3 regions of the Ruegeria sp. AL3 genome follow, and region 2 is predicted to be linked to each of the others. Evidence: riboswitches for the same ligand, from Rfam matches in the RefSeq annotation. Region 2 holds a riboswitch; each other region holds the start of a gene.

Region 1 (4,168 bases), on a different contig from region 2:
CGGAACCAATCAAAGCGGGATGCGGGCCCGGAACGAACGGCTGGTGTTGTCGCTTGTCCGGCGTCATCAGGCTCTTGCTAAGTCCGAGATTGCGCGCATGACCGGACTGTCGGCGCAAACCGTTTCCGTCATCATGCGGCTGCTTGAGAAGGACGGTTTGCTTTTGCGCGGTGAGCCGGTCCGCGGGAAAGTCGGGCAACCTTCCGTTCCCATGCGCCTCAACCCGGATGGTGCGTTTTTCTTTGGGCTCAAGGTCGGACGCCGCAGTACCGAGCTGGTATTGACTGACTTTGTCGGAAATGTGCGGCAACGCGAGCGGCGAACCTATGACTATCCAACGCCAAAAGCCACTTTGGAGTTTTCTATACAGAGTCTGGGGAAAATGATGTCATCCATGTCGCCCGAGGCCAAAGGCAGGATTGCGGGTCTTGGAATTGCCATGCCGTTCTACCTGTGGGACTGGGCCCAGACCCTTCAGGTTCCTCAGGAAGAAATGGACCCGTGGCGCGTATCAGACCTGAAGGCTGACCTGGCTCGTCGCCTCGATATGCCGGTTTTTCTGCAAAATGACGCCACTGCGGCTTGTGGGGCGGAATTGGTATTTGGTCCGGCCGATGGACCAAGGGATTTCCTGTACTTCTATATCGGGTTTTTTATTGGCGGCGGTGTGGTTCTCAATGGTGCGATCTTTTCCGGGCGTGGAAACTCGGGCGCAATCGGCCCCCTGCCTGTACCGGATGGTGCGGGTGGTGTCAGACCGCTTATCGACGTGGCCAGCCTGTATGTTCTCGAGCGTGCAATCACCACAGCAGGGGTAACGTCGCATTCCATTTGGGAAACGACCCAGCGTTGGGATGTGCCAAAAATTCAACTGGAAAACTGGTTGAAACGGACGGCAAGCGGGATTGCTTATGCGATTGTCTCATCCTGTAGCCTGATAGATTTCGAATGCGTGAAGATTGACGGCTGGATGCCGCAGGACATCAAGGCGCGTTTGGTTGAAATGGTCGAAGACAAACTGTCCGAGCTGAACCTGACCGGTCTCGAGCACCCCGTGGTGCTGGCAGGGACCGTGGGCCCGGATGCACGCTCACTGGGCGCGGCAAGCCTGCCATTGTCGGAAAGGTATCTTTCAGAAGCTTAGATGTGAAATCACCCTGTTGCCTTGGATATTTCACAAACCGGTTCACTCTCGCAAACTGCCGAGCTCATAATTTTCGATGGCCGTAACACATTTTCGTTGACGGAAGGCTGAGTTGTCTGGCAAGCCGCTCGGCATGTCCGGTTCCGGGGCTTGCTCTGGAATCAATAGGGAATGCGGTGCGGGCTCAGGCCCAATTCCGCAACTGCACCCGCAACTGTAAGCGGCGAGCAGGGCTGAAACGCCACTGGGGTTTGCCCCGGGAAGGCCAGTCCAACGCTTTGACCCGCAAGTCAGGATACCTGCCGGACATGTGTCCTCATAAGGGGCACTCCTAATCGGCGACGGGATGTGCGTCGTACCAGGATGCCTGAAAGGGTGATTTGGCGTTGAATGTCCCGTAGTCAAAACGAATTTCGCGCCGGGATTGGCGCGACGGGACAAGGACGACTGTTCATGAAAACGCTGCTCAGCGCAGCCGTTGCCGCGGTGGCTCTTCCCGCCATCGCAGATGCGCATTTTCTTTTGGAATACACTACCGATACCATGATCCAGAAACCGGGCGATGTGCCGGTCAAGCTGATTTTCTGGCATCCGTTCGAGAACGGCCACGTCATGGATCTTGAAAAGCCGCAGGAATTCTATGTGATCCACAACGGTGAAAAGACCGATTTGCTGGACACGTTGGAACCTATCCGGTTCACCGGCGGGGAAAACGAGGGCGTGGCGTTCAAAGGCAGTGTCCCGGTCAAACGGTCGGGCGACTATGTGCTGGTGACGGTTCCTCAGCCTTATTACGAGGAATCCGAAGACATCTATATCCAACAGCTCACCAAAGCCTTCCTGAACCGCAACGAATTGCCGACCGACTGGATGAATCCCGTAGGTTTGCCGACCGAGATTATCCCGCTGAACAAGCCGACCAACATCATCGCGGGTTCGACTTTCACGGGCCGTGTGCTGGCTGATGGTCAGCCGGTTGCGGGGGTCGAAATCGAGATCGAGTACATGGCCGCCGAGCCCGACATGGAAAGTTCGGCCGCTTCTGCACCGAAAGTCTCTCCGATGCCGGGTGGTGCGGTGGTCGCCATATCTGACGACAACGGGTATTTTTCGTTCGGTGTTCCAAATGCCGGTTACTGGGGTTTCGCAGCACTTGGTTCCGGTCCGGCAACCGAACATGAGGGCAAAGAACTCAGCCAGGATGCGGTCATCTGGATTCGCGCCTGGGATCTGGAGTAACCCAAGATGCACATCGTCGACGGAGCCCTTTCCAACCCGGTTGTAATTGGCGGCGCCATAGCCGCCGCGGGCGGGATCGCCATGGGTCTCAGGTCTCTGGATCTTGATCGCATCCCCACTGCGGGCGTGCTGTCAGCCAGTTTCTTCGTGGCATCGTTGATCCACGTACCCATTGGTCCGTCGTCGGTCCATCTGATCCTCAACGGCATGGCCGGGCTGCTGCTTGGTTGGGCCGCATTCCCGGCTTTGTTCGTCGGGCTTTTGCTACAGGCGGTCTTTTTCGGCTTTGGCGGGTTGACGGTGTTGGGGATCAACACCGTCAACATCGCCTTTCCAGCTGTGGTGGCCGGAATGTTGTTCGGTCGTCTGATCGCGCGTGGAACGCCTTTGCAAGGTGCGATTTGGGGGGGCGTCGGCGGCGCATTTGCCATTGCGGCGACAACCGGCATGGTCGCGTTTTCCCTGGCGCTGTCGGGAGATGAATTTCTGCCTGCCGCCAGGCTTGTTTTCTTTGCCCATATTCCTGTCATGGCCATTGAGGCGATTTTGACCGGGTTCTCCGTGTTGTTGGCGCGCAAGGTCAAGCCCGAGCTGTTTATAAGGGAAGCAGCCACATGAAGCATCTGGTTGTCATATTGGCCGTGTGCTGCGCACCTGTGCCTGCCCTGGCGCACAAGGTCATAGCCGGCGTTTTCGAGTCGGGAGACGTCATCGAGGGCGAAATCGGCTTTTCCAACGGCGACATGGCAAGCGGCACCGAGGTCATTGTTACCGGCCTGGATGGGGCCGAGCTGGGTCGATCGGTCACGGATGCGGACGGTTTCTTTGTCTACACGCCGACCTCGGCCGTGGCGCACACCTTCTTTGCCGACCTTGGCGCCGGGCATGTGGCCGAAGTCACGATGCCTGCCGAAGATGTCGCGCGGATCATGGGCATTGCCGTGGCAGAAAACGGTGACTTATCTTCGGCTGCTGTGACGCAGGCCAGCGGTTCGGCGGCGTCTCTCAGCGCCGAAGAACAGCAGGTTATCGCCAAGGCCATACGTGACGAATTGCGCCCGCTCAGGCGCGAGATTGCGGCCTATCGCGAACAGAACGACCTGCAAACCATCCTTGGCGGGATTGGGTACATCGTTGGTCTGTTTGGTCTGGGTTTTTACATGGCGGCCCGCCGCAAGCTGGCGTCCTGATGGCACACGTTCTGGGGCACAAGGAAAAAACACTGTCCGAAGCCGGTGACGGGCCAGAAGGTCTGATCAGCCTGCTGGATCCCCGGATGCGGATCGTCATGGCAGTTGTTTTTGCAGTCGTGACCGTGGCGGTGTCATCCCTCGGCGCGCTTTGCGCGGCGCTGACAGTGTCGCTTTCGCTTCTGATAGTTTCACGTCTGCCGCGGCGAAAGACGTTGAAGCGAATGGCCATGATGGATGGGTTCATCCTGTTCATGCTGGTCCTGTTGCCCTTTTCCATGCCCGGGGATCCGATGTTCACGCTTTGGGGATTCCCTGCAAGCTGGCAGGGTTTTTGGAAAACGGTCGAGATTGCCTTGACCGCCAATGCCGTGATCCTGTCCCTGATGGTTTTGGTCGGGACGATGGAGCCGGTCACACTGGGCCACGCCCTGCATCGTCTGCGGTGCCCGGAAAAGCTGGTTTACCTGCTGATGTTCACGATCCGTTATATCGAGGTCTTGCGCGAAGAATACCTGCGGCTGCGGTCCGCCATGAAGGTACGTGGTTTTCGGCCAGCAACAAACTGGCACACATATCGCAGCTTTGGCTACCT
Region 2 (4,168 bases):
GGCAAGCACCGTGTCGGTCTCGGCAACCTTGGCCGTCACGCCCGAGGTCGCGAACAGGATTTCGGCGCTGCTGTCGTCGTCCAGAACAACGTCATCCAACTCGGGCTGATCCGCCTCGGTTTCCACCGGCGCGCCGAAGCTTTCCTGATAATAGTTGTCCATATCAAAACCAAGACCGGCCAGCGCGTCGCGCACCGCTTGCATGAAGGGCTCGGGACCGCAGCAATAGACTTCGCGCTCAAGGTAATCCGGCGCCATCAGGCCCAGCATCAATTGGTTGAACTGACCCTGATATCCCGTCCATGGGCGGTAGCGGTCCGGCTCTTCCACAACGAATTTCAGGTCCAAACCATCCGTGCGGCTGGCCATCTGTTCCAAGCGCTGGCGGAAGATGATCTCGGATGGCCGCTTGGCGCAGTTGATGAAGACAACGTCCAGATCGCGGCCTTCGTCCCACATGCAGGTGGTCATTGACATCATCGGTGTGATGCCTGAGCCAGCCGAGATAAACAGGAACTTGCGCGCATCGCTCAGTGCGTTGGTGAACAGGCCCGCAGGCCCAATGGCCTTGAGCCGCATGCCGGGTTGAAGATTGTCCAGCATCCAGCGCGTGCCGATACTGTCGGGTTGCGCTTTGGCGGTGATGGTGATCGACCGCGGCCGCGATGGCGACGATGAGATCGTGTAGGTGCGATACACGACTCCCCCGGGCTGGCCGGGCGCCGGAATCTCGAGCGTCAGGAACTGACCGGGGTGATAGGCGAACTGCGCCCCCGAGGGGGCTCGGAACGAAAAGCTGGCGGTGTTCGGCATCTCGGGCACGACCGAGACACATTCCAGCATCTCTCCATCCTGCCAAACGGCTGATGAAAGCGTGTCCAGATCTTTCATCAGACTTACTCCGCCGCCATGTAGTCAGGGGTCAGGCGGGCCGACACTGTGCTGCAATACCAATCCACGAATTGCAGTACGCCGGATTCCTGAATGGCTGAATACGGGCCGGGCACATAGGCCGGGCTGTTGATGCCCTGCTGGTTGTCCTCGACCACCTGACGGTCTTCGTCATTCGTGGCGACCCAGACTTCGGTCAGGCGTTTCACGTCGTAGTCAACGCCTTCAACCGCATCCTTGTTGACCAGCCATTTGGTCGTGACCTCGGTCTCTGTCGGGCTGATCGGCGTAACACGGAAAACAATCGAGTGATCGGCAAGAAAGTGGTTCCACGTGGTCGGATAGTGGAACTTCAAAAGCGATCCCGCATCCGCAAAGGGCGACCGGCCCAACCAGCGGCGCACGGCGGATTTCCCGTCCATCGTATAGCTCTCGGCGCCTTCTTTCAGCGGCATCCGCGCCAGACGGAATTGGCCGTCCTCGTGCAGATAGAACTGCGATGGCATACCCGCTGACTGGCACCTGTCGAAATGGGCTTGCATATAGGCTGGGGTTTCACCGCCTTCGATCCCCGTCACGCCCGGATCATCAGGGAAGGTCCGGCACAGCGCAGGGTGGTTGCCGCCGCAGTGATAGCACTCGCGATTGTTTTCCCAGACCAGTTTCCAGTTGCCGTTCTCGATGATCGAGCTTTCGAATGCGACCTTGGCATTCGCAAGATCATGCGGCTCAAGATACGGGCGCGCGATATTGGCAAACGTGTCAAAATCCGGGGCGACATCCGCCAGACAGATATAGACCAACCCGGCAAGCTCGCGGCAATGAACCGTCTTCAAACCATGCTGTCTGGGATCAAACTCCGGCCCCATGTCGCGGGCCCACAGCAAAGAGCCGTCAAGCTCGTAGGTCCATTGGTGATACGGGCAAACCAGCTTCGGCGCGTTGCCTTTTGCTGCCTTGCATATGATCGAGCCGCGATGGCGGCAGGTGTTGTGAAACGCCCGGATCTGGTTGTCGGCGCCGCGCACGATGATCACGCGATAGGCACCCACGTTGTACGTTACATAGTCGCCGGCTTTCACCAGTTCACAGGCCGGAATGGCAAAGAGCCATTCGCGATAGTGGATGGTTTCCAGGTCGGTCTGAAAGATCTCGGGGTCGGTGTAAAAGGCCCGTTCCAGAGCATAGCCCGGGATTCGACGCGCCAACAGGTTTTGGACATTGTTCACTTCTGGCTCTCCTGCCGCGCCCCGCGGCATTGCTTGGGCAGGTGACAGGGAGGAACCGTCCGGAGGCGCGCGAGGACCACGTCCGAAACCCGTGCCCCCACCGCCACCCGCGGTTTGACATATCTGCAAGGCTGGTTTCCGGACTTGAAAGGGGCTTGCACCCGGTTGCGACACCTTCCCGGGATCCTCGTCCCAGTGGTTGATTGTCGAACCTGACCTTCCTTACCGTTGCGGGGGCAGCGCCGGAATTCCACCGGCTTCCCAATTCTCCGCGGTCTGAGAATCAAACAGCGGCACCTCACGATGGCAGCCTACTTTCTACCTGCTTGGGCGCTGAAATGCTTGCGACATTTCCGGTTTCAAAACAGACATGGAAATTTTCCGGCTGAGTGGACGGCGCCGGGATCACGGTCCTTGGCACAGGGGCATGGCAAGCCCGCCAGCACGGCGTTCTGCAGGGGCCAGTGGGCTTTGCGATGGATGCGGCCACGTCTGACATCCGCGCCGTCAAATTGTCCCCCAGCCGTGACAGCGAAGGCCCGGCTGCTCTGCTCAGAAACGAAACGCTGCACGTCGCCTGAGCATGGCTGGAAAAGAGAGAGTCAGGCCAAGTGAAGGAGGTTTGCAGCAAACCCTTTTGGGTGAAGTTGATCCGTTTGGGATAGTGCTGGCTTGCCATGAGGCAGGTGAAGAAGGCGAATATCCGTCATGCGAGAGTTGTCAGTCCATCCTGTCAACGGACGGTAGAAAACCTCATTTTGTCCATAAAAAATTGTCTTTTTCGGGAAAAACCATTACGTTTTCCGAAAATGGTGGAAAACACCGGAGGCAGTAAGAGAGCAGATGCCAAAACCGAAAACAGGTGTTTTGCGGACAACAGTTCCTTCGCGCCTCATGGGAAAACGGGATGGTCTGTTTTTCCTCTGGGGGCAGATAGAACGCGCGCGCTTGAAGGTCGAGGGCGGCGAACGCGCCGAGGGCGCAGCCTCGGACGGGCCAAGGGCAAACACGGCCGGTGAGGTCAAGGGATCGACGACAGCATTGGTGGACGAGTTTATTTTCTACTGACTTTTGTGATGAAACCGGGTCTGACGGCCCTATTTCTTCTCGAAGAACAGGATGACTTCACCCAGACGGACGCCATAGCGTGAGACATACGCGCGGTTCAGCAGACGGTCGTCATCCAGCAGCCACATCCAGTCGTCGAATTTGACACGCATGGTCCCGTCCTTGATCGGCAGGTCGATCTTGTATTTCCAGTTGAACGTATCCCCGCGTTCAATCCCGCTGGCGGTGCCCAGCACGCCAGGCGCCGTACCGGTCCACGTATCCTCTCCGGTTTTGGTCAATGTCCAGATGCGTTGTTCCGTCGCGCCATCGTCGTAGACGAAGTCTTCGACCAGGGTCAGGGTTTCGCCGTCCCATGTTCCGTCGATATCAACCGTGAATCTGCGGGGGATATTTCCCAGAATATCCTGAAACTGACCGTAGGCTACTGTTTTACCCTCAAAAAACTCTTCCAGGTTCAACTGCCGGTCCGACAGAAACGTTTTTGGAACCTTCGGTTTGCTGGAGCAGGCCGCCAGAAGTGTAAGGCTTGCGATGGCAATGCAGGCGATGAAAGAGCGAAAGGTGATCATTGCAACGGCTTCCCTTCCGAAGTCGCGTCATACCCGTTTGACCCACTTGGATGCATCGGTTTCGATCTGGGGCTTGGACGCATTGTGGCGATCAGTTCCGCGACCTTGACGCCAAACTTGCGCATCTCGGACCGATTCATGATGACGCCGGTTTCTGTCAGGTACATCCAATCGGTGACATCCAGTGTGTGTCCACCAGCGTCATCTGGCAGAATGATACGATAGGTCAGTTTTACCGTGGACCCCGAGATGATGCCCCGACCTTCGCCCACGATATCATCCGCCATTGCCGTGAATGTGTTGCCAGTTCCCAGCGTCAGGTACCATTTGCGAGTCATCTGTTTTCCGTTGGAATAGGTGAAGTACTCGGTCAGCGTGCCCGAGTTGCCTTGCCATTCGCCGGACATG
Region 3 (4,168 bases), 900 kb from region 2:
TTCGATATTTGCGACCAGTTGGGCCGGATCGGTCTGCTCGGGCAGCTCGACGATGATGCTTTCGAAATCGTCATGCTCGTGATCGTGATGGCCGTCGTGATGCGAGGGCCGGGCGTCCATGTCATCCTCGGCGGCGGCCTCCAAACCCAATACGACGCGCACGTCCACGGCACCTTCGGCCACTTCGACGACGGGCAGGGGGCGTGGCGCCTCGGCGGCGATAATCTCGCGCGCCTTGGCCACGCCTTCGGGGCCTGCCAGGTCGGGCTTGGTCAGCAGGATGATGTCAGCGCACGAGATCTGATCCTCGAACACTTCGGACAGGGGCGTTTCGTGATCGATCGAGTCATCGGCCATGCGCTGGGCATCCACCGCTTCGACATTGGGCGCGAAGCGACCGGCGGCCACCGCCTCGGCATCGGCCAAGGCGATCACGCCGTCCACGGTGATCTTCGAGCGGATGTCGGGCCAGTCGAACGCCTTGAGCAGCGGTTTCGGCAGGGCCAGACCGCTGGTTTCGATCAGGATGTGATCCGGGCGTGGCTCCAACGCCATCAGGGCCTCGATGGTGGGAATGAAATCATCTGCCACGGTGCAACAGATGCAGCCATTGGCCAGTTCCATGATGTTTTCCGCCGGGCAATCAGGAATGGCGCAGGATTTCAGGATGTCGCCATCGACGCCTACATCGCCGAACTCGTTGACCACGACAGCAAGTCGCTTGCCCTGTGGGTTCTGCATCAGGTGACGCACCAAAGTGGTCTTGCCCGATCCCAGAAAGCCGGTGATCACTGTGACGGGGAGTTTTTCGAGGTTCGACATGTCAGGCTCCAATGGGGGGAATGCGCGAGGCACAGTTCTTGCGAAAATGTTCGGGGCGTTCGCGCCATTTCACCAAACCATCTTCGGTGGCCAGATACTTGGTCGCGCCGTCGACGATGACGTCGACATGATCTGTTTCGTTCAGGTTTTCATACACGAAGGTCCAGCGGCCCGGCCCGCGCAACACGATCGAACAGCCTTGATCACAGTTTGACAGGCATTCAACGGCTTTCAGGGTGACACCGTCGGGCAGGTCCGCCTGTTCCAGAGCCTTGTGTAACAAAGCGCCCGGGCGTTGCGTGTCATCTTCCACAGGCAGGCCGCGACGGCAGGTGGTACAGACCAGCAACTCGACTGGTGCGGTATCGGTCATGTCTCTCATCCCCCCAAATCCTCTTCGCGGGGGACGGGGTTTCATGCGGGCCACGAATGGTCATGGACCCGACACCGGAACACCCCGCCCGGTTTCAACTTCGGTTGTTGGCAGGTCTCCCGGCTTGCGGATGCCAGAGGCGGGCCTCTGTCGGATGTCCCGCCTTCCCGGCTTTTGGGCCAGTGGCATTGGGCATCCTCTCCGTTCACGGTCGCGGGGGCGGCTGCGTTTGGCGGCAAGACCGTTGACGCATTCCCTTTTCATCGGCTGTCACCGACACCAACGAAAGGGACATGCGGCACCGCTGGCCTGCTTGTCAAGCGAGTCGCGCGCAACAATGATGCAGAGGCATGGAAAGCGACCTGTGGGCGTCGATGGGCGGCATGGCGTGCCGGGACCCAGCCTGAGATGGGCCGGGCGACGAACAGTATGTTAGCAAGGGGCGTAGACTATGGTGAACGGGTGCCTTGACTGAACCTGTCCCGATGATGGGAAAAGACCACCGAACACCGCAGATCCTCTTGCGCTAATAGATGACGTTTATCATGAGCAGGGAGACGACCAGAAACAGCGCCGTCATTATTCCGCCGGAGCGGACGAAATCCATCACCTTGTATCCGGCCGGACCCATGATCAACGCGTTTACCTGATGGGTTGGGATGATGAAGCTGTTCGAGGTCGATATGGCGACCGTCAGGGCAAAGACGGCCGGGTTTCCACCCGCCGCCACCGCAATCGATACCGCCAGAGGCACCAGCAGGACCGTGGCCCCCACATTGGACATGACCAAGGAAAAGGCCGTCGCCAGAATGGCGATGCCGGTTTGCAGCGACCAGAGCGGCCAGCCGTCCAGAATTATCATGATCTGCTGGGCGATCCACGCGGCCGTGCCTGTGTTCTGCACGGCTTGTCCCAAAGGTATGAGGCAGGCGAGCAGGAATACGGTGTTCCATCCGACCGCGCGGTACGCCTCGTCCACGCTGAGCACACGGGTCAGCATCATGCCCACCGCGCCGGTAAGAAGACAGAGTGAAAGCCGGACGTCCGTGAACAGGATCAACGACAGCGAAATGGCGAAGAATGCCAGGGCCCAGCCGACTTTTTGCGGCCTCAGCTCGTCCTGAGGAAAGTCTGTCGTCACAACGACGAAATCCGGATCTCGTTTGATCCGCATCAGGTTGTCCCATCTGGTATGGGCCACAAGCATGTCGCCCGCCTGAAACTTTTCGAGCCCGATCTGAGTGGATTCGTGATCCTCGGTCTCGACATGGCTCAGCGTCTCTTCGCCGCGGTGAATGGCCAGCAGCGACATCCCGTAGGTCTTGCGAAACAAAAGCTCGCGGGGGCATTTGCCGATCAGATTGCTGTCAGGCGTGATGACCACCTCGGCCACGCCTGCATTGGTTGGGGCGAACTCTTCGACGAAAATGTCCAAGTCCGGAAGAACGGTCAGCCCGTATTTCTCGGCGAACTTCTCGACCTCCCAACGGCGGCCGACGATGGCCAGCCGACACGGCGCTGCAATTTCCGCTGTCAAAACCTGAACCATCGAGGTTTTGCCGCGATAGAAGGTTGAAATGATGTACAGGTGGTTTTCGTGGTTGATGTCGGCCAGAATCTCGCCGACCAGGGGGCTGTCCTCGGGCACCACGACTTCGAACACATCAGCTTTGAGGCCATAGACCCTTTGCAGGTATTCCTGTGTCCCTTGTCCGGTACCCGTATTGTCAGGTCCTTCAGCCTCGGGTAAAACCCAGCGTCCTAACAGCAGAAAGTAACCAATTCCCGTCAGGATCAGAACCGCACCGATCGGCGTGACCGAGAACAGGCCGAAGGGCTCCATTTTCTGAGAGGCCGGCAGACTGTCATTTGCCGTCAGGATCAGATCGTTCAGCAGGATTAGAGGAGACGACCCGACCATCGTCATTGTGCCGCCCAAAATGGCGCAGAATCCCATTGGCATGAGCAGACGCGACAGCGGTATGCCTGACCGTGTGGAAATTCGGCTGACAACCGGCAGAAACAGAGCAGCGGCGCCGACATTCTGCATGAACGAGGATATGACGCCAACGGTGCCGGAAATGATTGGTACAACCCTGCCTTCGGATTTGCCGCCGTATTTGAGTATGACGGCAGCCACCTTGTTCATGATCCCCGTCTTGTCCAGACCGGCCCCGACGATCATGACCGCAATGATCGAGATGACGGCATTGGATGCGAAGCCGTCGAACAGAAGGGTGACATCCGCCAGATTTTCCAGCCCGGGCGCGTAGCTGAGCAAGCCTATGAGAACCAGAACCAATATGGCGGAAAGGTCGATCCTTATGATCTCGGAAACGAACAGAAAAACGGTGAAAGCCAGAAGGGTGCAAACGACCCCCATCTCGAAGGTAAAGGCAATATGTTCCACAATACGTCCAGAACTTTTTCTTTGTTAGAGTCCTAGTTCATCCCTCCCGACTTGTCATGAAGTTTCGTTTTTCGGCGGTGCTGAGACATAATGTTGCTCAATGGTTGCTGTGGGAGCAATGCTTTCGGGAACCCCGTTTGACGAACACGTCAGAAAGAAGGATTGACCAAATTGCATGAAGAAACCAGCACGTTTCGTACCGGCGCGATGCCGTTCCAACAAGGTCGAAGCAGCACAGGTAATGGCAAGTCAATTCCAGCCACGAACAACAGACAATCCGACAGCTTTGTTTGCAGTACCATTCTGCCGCCGCCTGAACCGGGCAAAGGGCCGGCTTGGCCGTCCCTGATCGCAAACTGCCCACAAGAATGGTTTACACCTAAACGGGCCGGACAAATAATTCAGGTCACCAATTCTGATCATTTCGAGGTGAAGATGCCAAGGAAGTACGGCGGGGTGTTGCCTAAACGCAAGCTGGCGGCATATGCCCAGAATGCTCGCAGTCGGATGGAACAGAACAAGATCGCAACACGAAAAATCCAATAGTTGGTTGGATATTGAAC

The links. A riboswitch is a leader RNA that binds a small molecule or an ion and turns the genes downstream of it on or off. The one in region 2 is predicted to bind cobalamin.
Region 1: it holds a riboswitch for cobalamin, as region 2 does, so the genes downstream of both, ACR3E6_RS19680 (DUF4198 domain-containing protein) here and ACR3E6_RS06040 (aromatic ring-hydroxylating oxygenase subunit alpha) in region 2, are expected to answer to the same signal.
Region 3: it holds a riboswitch for cobalamin, as region 2 does, so the genes downstream of both, ACR3E6_RS10695 (DUF1636 family protein) here and ACR3E6_RS06040 (aromatic ring-hydroxylating oxygenase subunit alpha) in region 2, are expected to answer to the same signal.

Annotation. Positions count from the first base shown of each region.
Region 1 covers NZ_JBQFJG010000002.1:713,030-717,197, forward strand. The annotation lists gene ACR3E6_RS19675 (ROK family transcriptional regulator) at 20-1,144, shown strand; cobalamin riboswitch at 1,266-1,465, shown strand; gene ACR3E6_RS19680 (DUF4198 domain-containing protein) at 1,598-2,383, shown strand; gene cbiM (cobalt transporter CbiM) at 2,390-3,001, shown strand; gene ACR3E6_RS19690 (cobalt ABC transporter permease) at 2,998-3,573, shown strand; gene cbiQ (cobalt ECF transporter T component CbiQ) at 3,573-4,168, shown strand, end outside.
Region 2 covers NZ_JBQFJG010000001.1:1,203,397-1,207,564, forward strand. The annotation lists gene ACR3E6_RS06035 (FAD-binding oxidoreductase) at 1-891, opposite strand, end outside; gene ACR3E6_RS06040 (aromatic ring-hydroxylating oxygenase subunit alpha) at 897-2,150, opposite strand; cobalamin riboswitch at 2,233-2,436, opposite strand; partial or broken gene ACR3E6_RS06045 (IS5/IS1182 family transposase) at 2,510-2,662, shown strand; gene ACR3E6_RS06050 (hypothetical protein) at 2,704-2,955, shown strand; gene ACR3E6_RS06055 (hypothetical protein) at 2,964-3,188, shown strand; gene ACR3E6_RS06060 (DUF3833 family protein) at 3,218-3,760, opposite strand; gene ACR3E6_RS06065 (DUF3833 domain-containing protein) at 3,757-4,168, opposite strand, start outside.
Region 3 covers NZ_JBQFJG010000001.1:2,104,839-2,109,006, forward strand. The annotation lists gene cobW (cobalamin biosynthesis protein CobW) at 1-822, opposite strand, end outside; gene ACR3E6_RS10695 (DUF1636 family protein) at 824-1,195, opposite strand; cobalamin riboswitch at 1,288-1,494, opposite strand; gene ACR3E6_RS10700 (SLC13 family permease) at 1,722-3,578, opposite strand; gene ACR3E6_RS10705 (hypothetical protein) at 3,768-4,151, shown strand.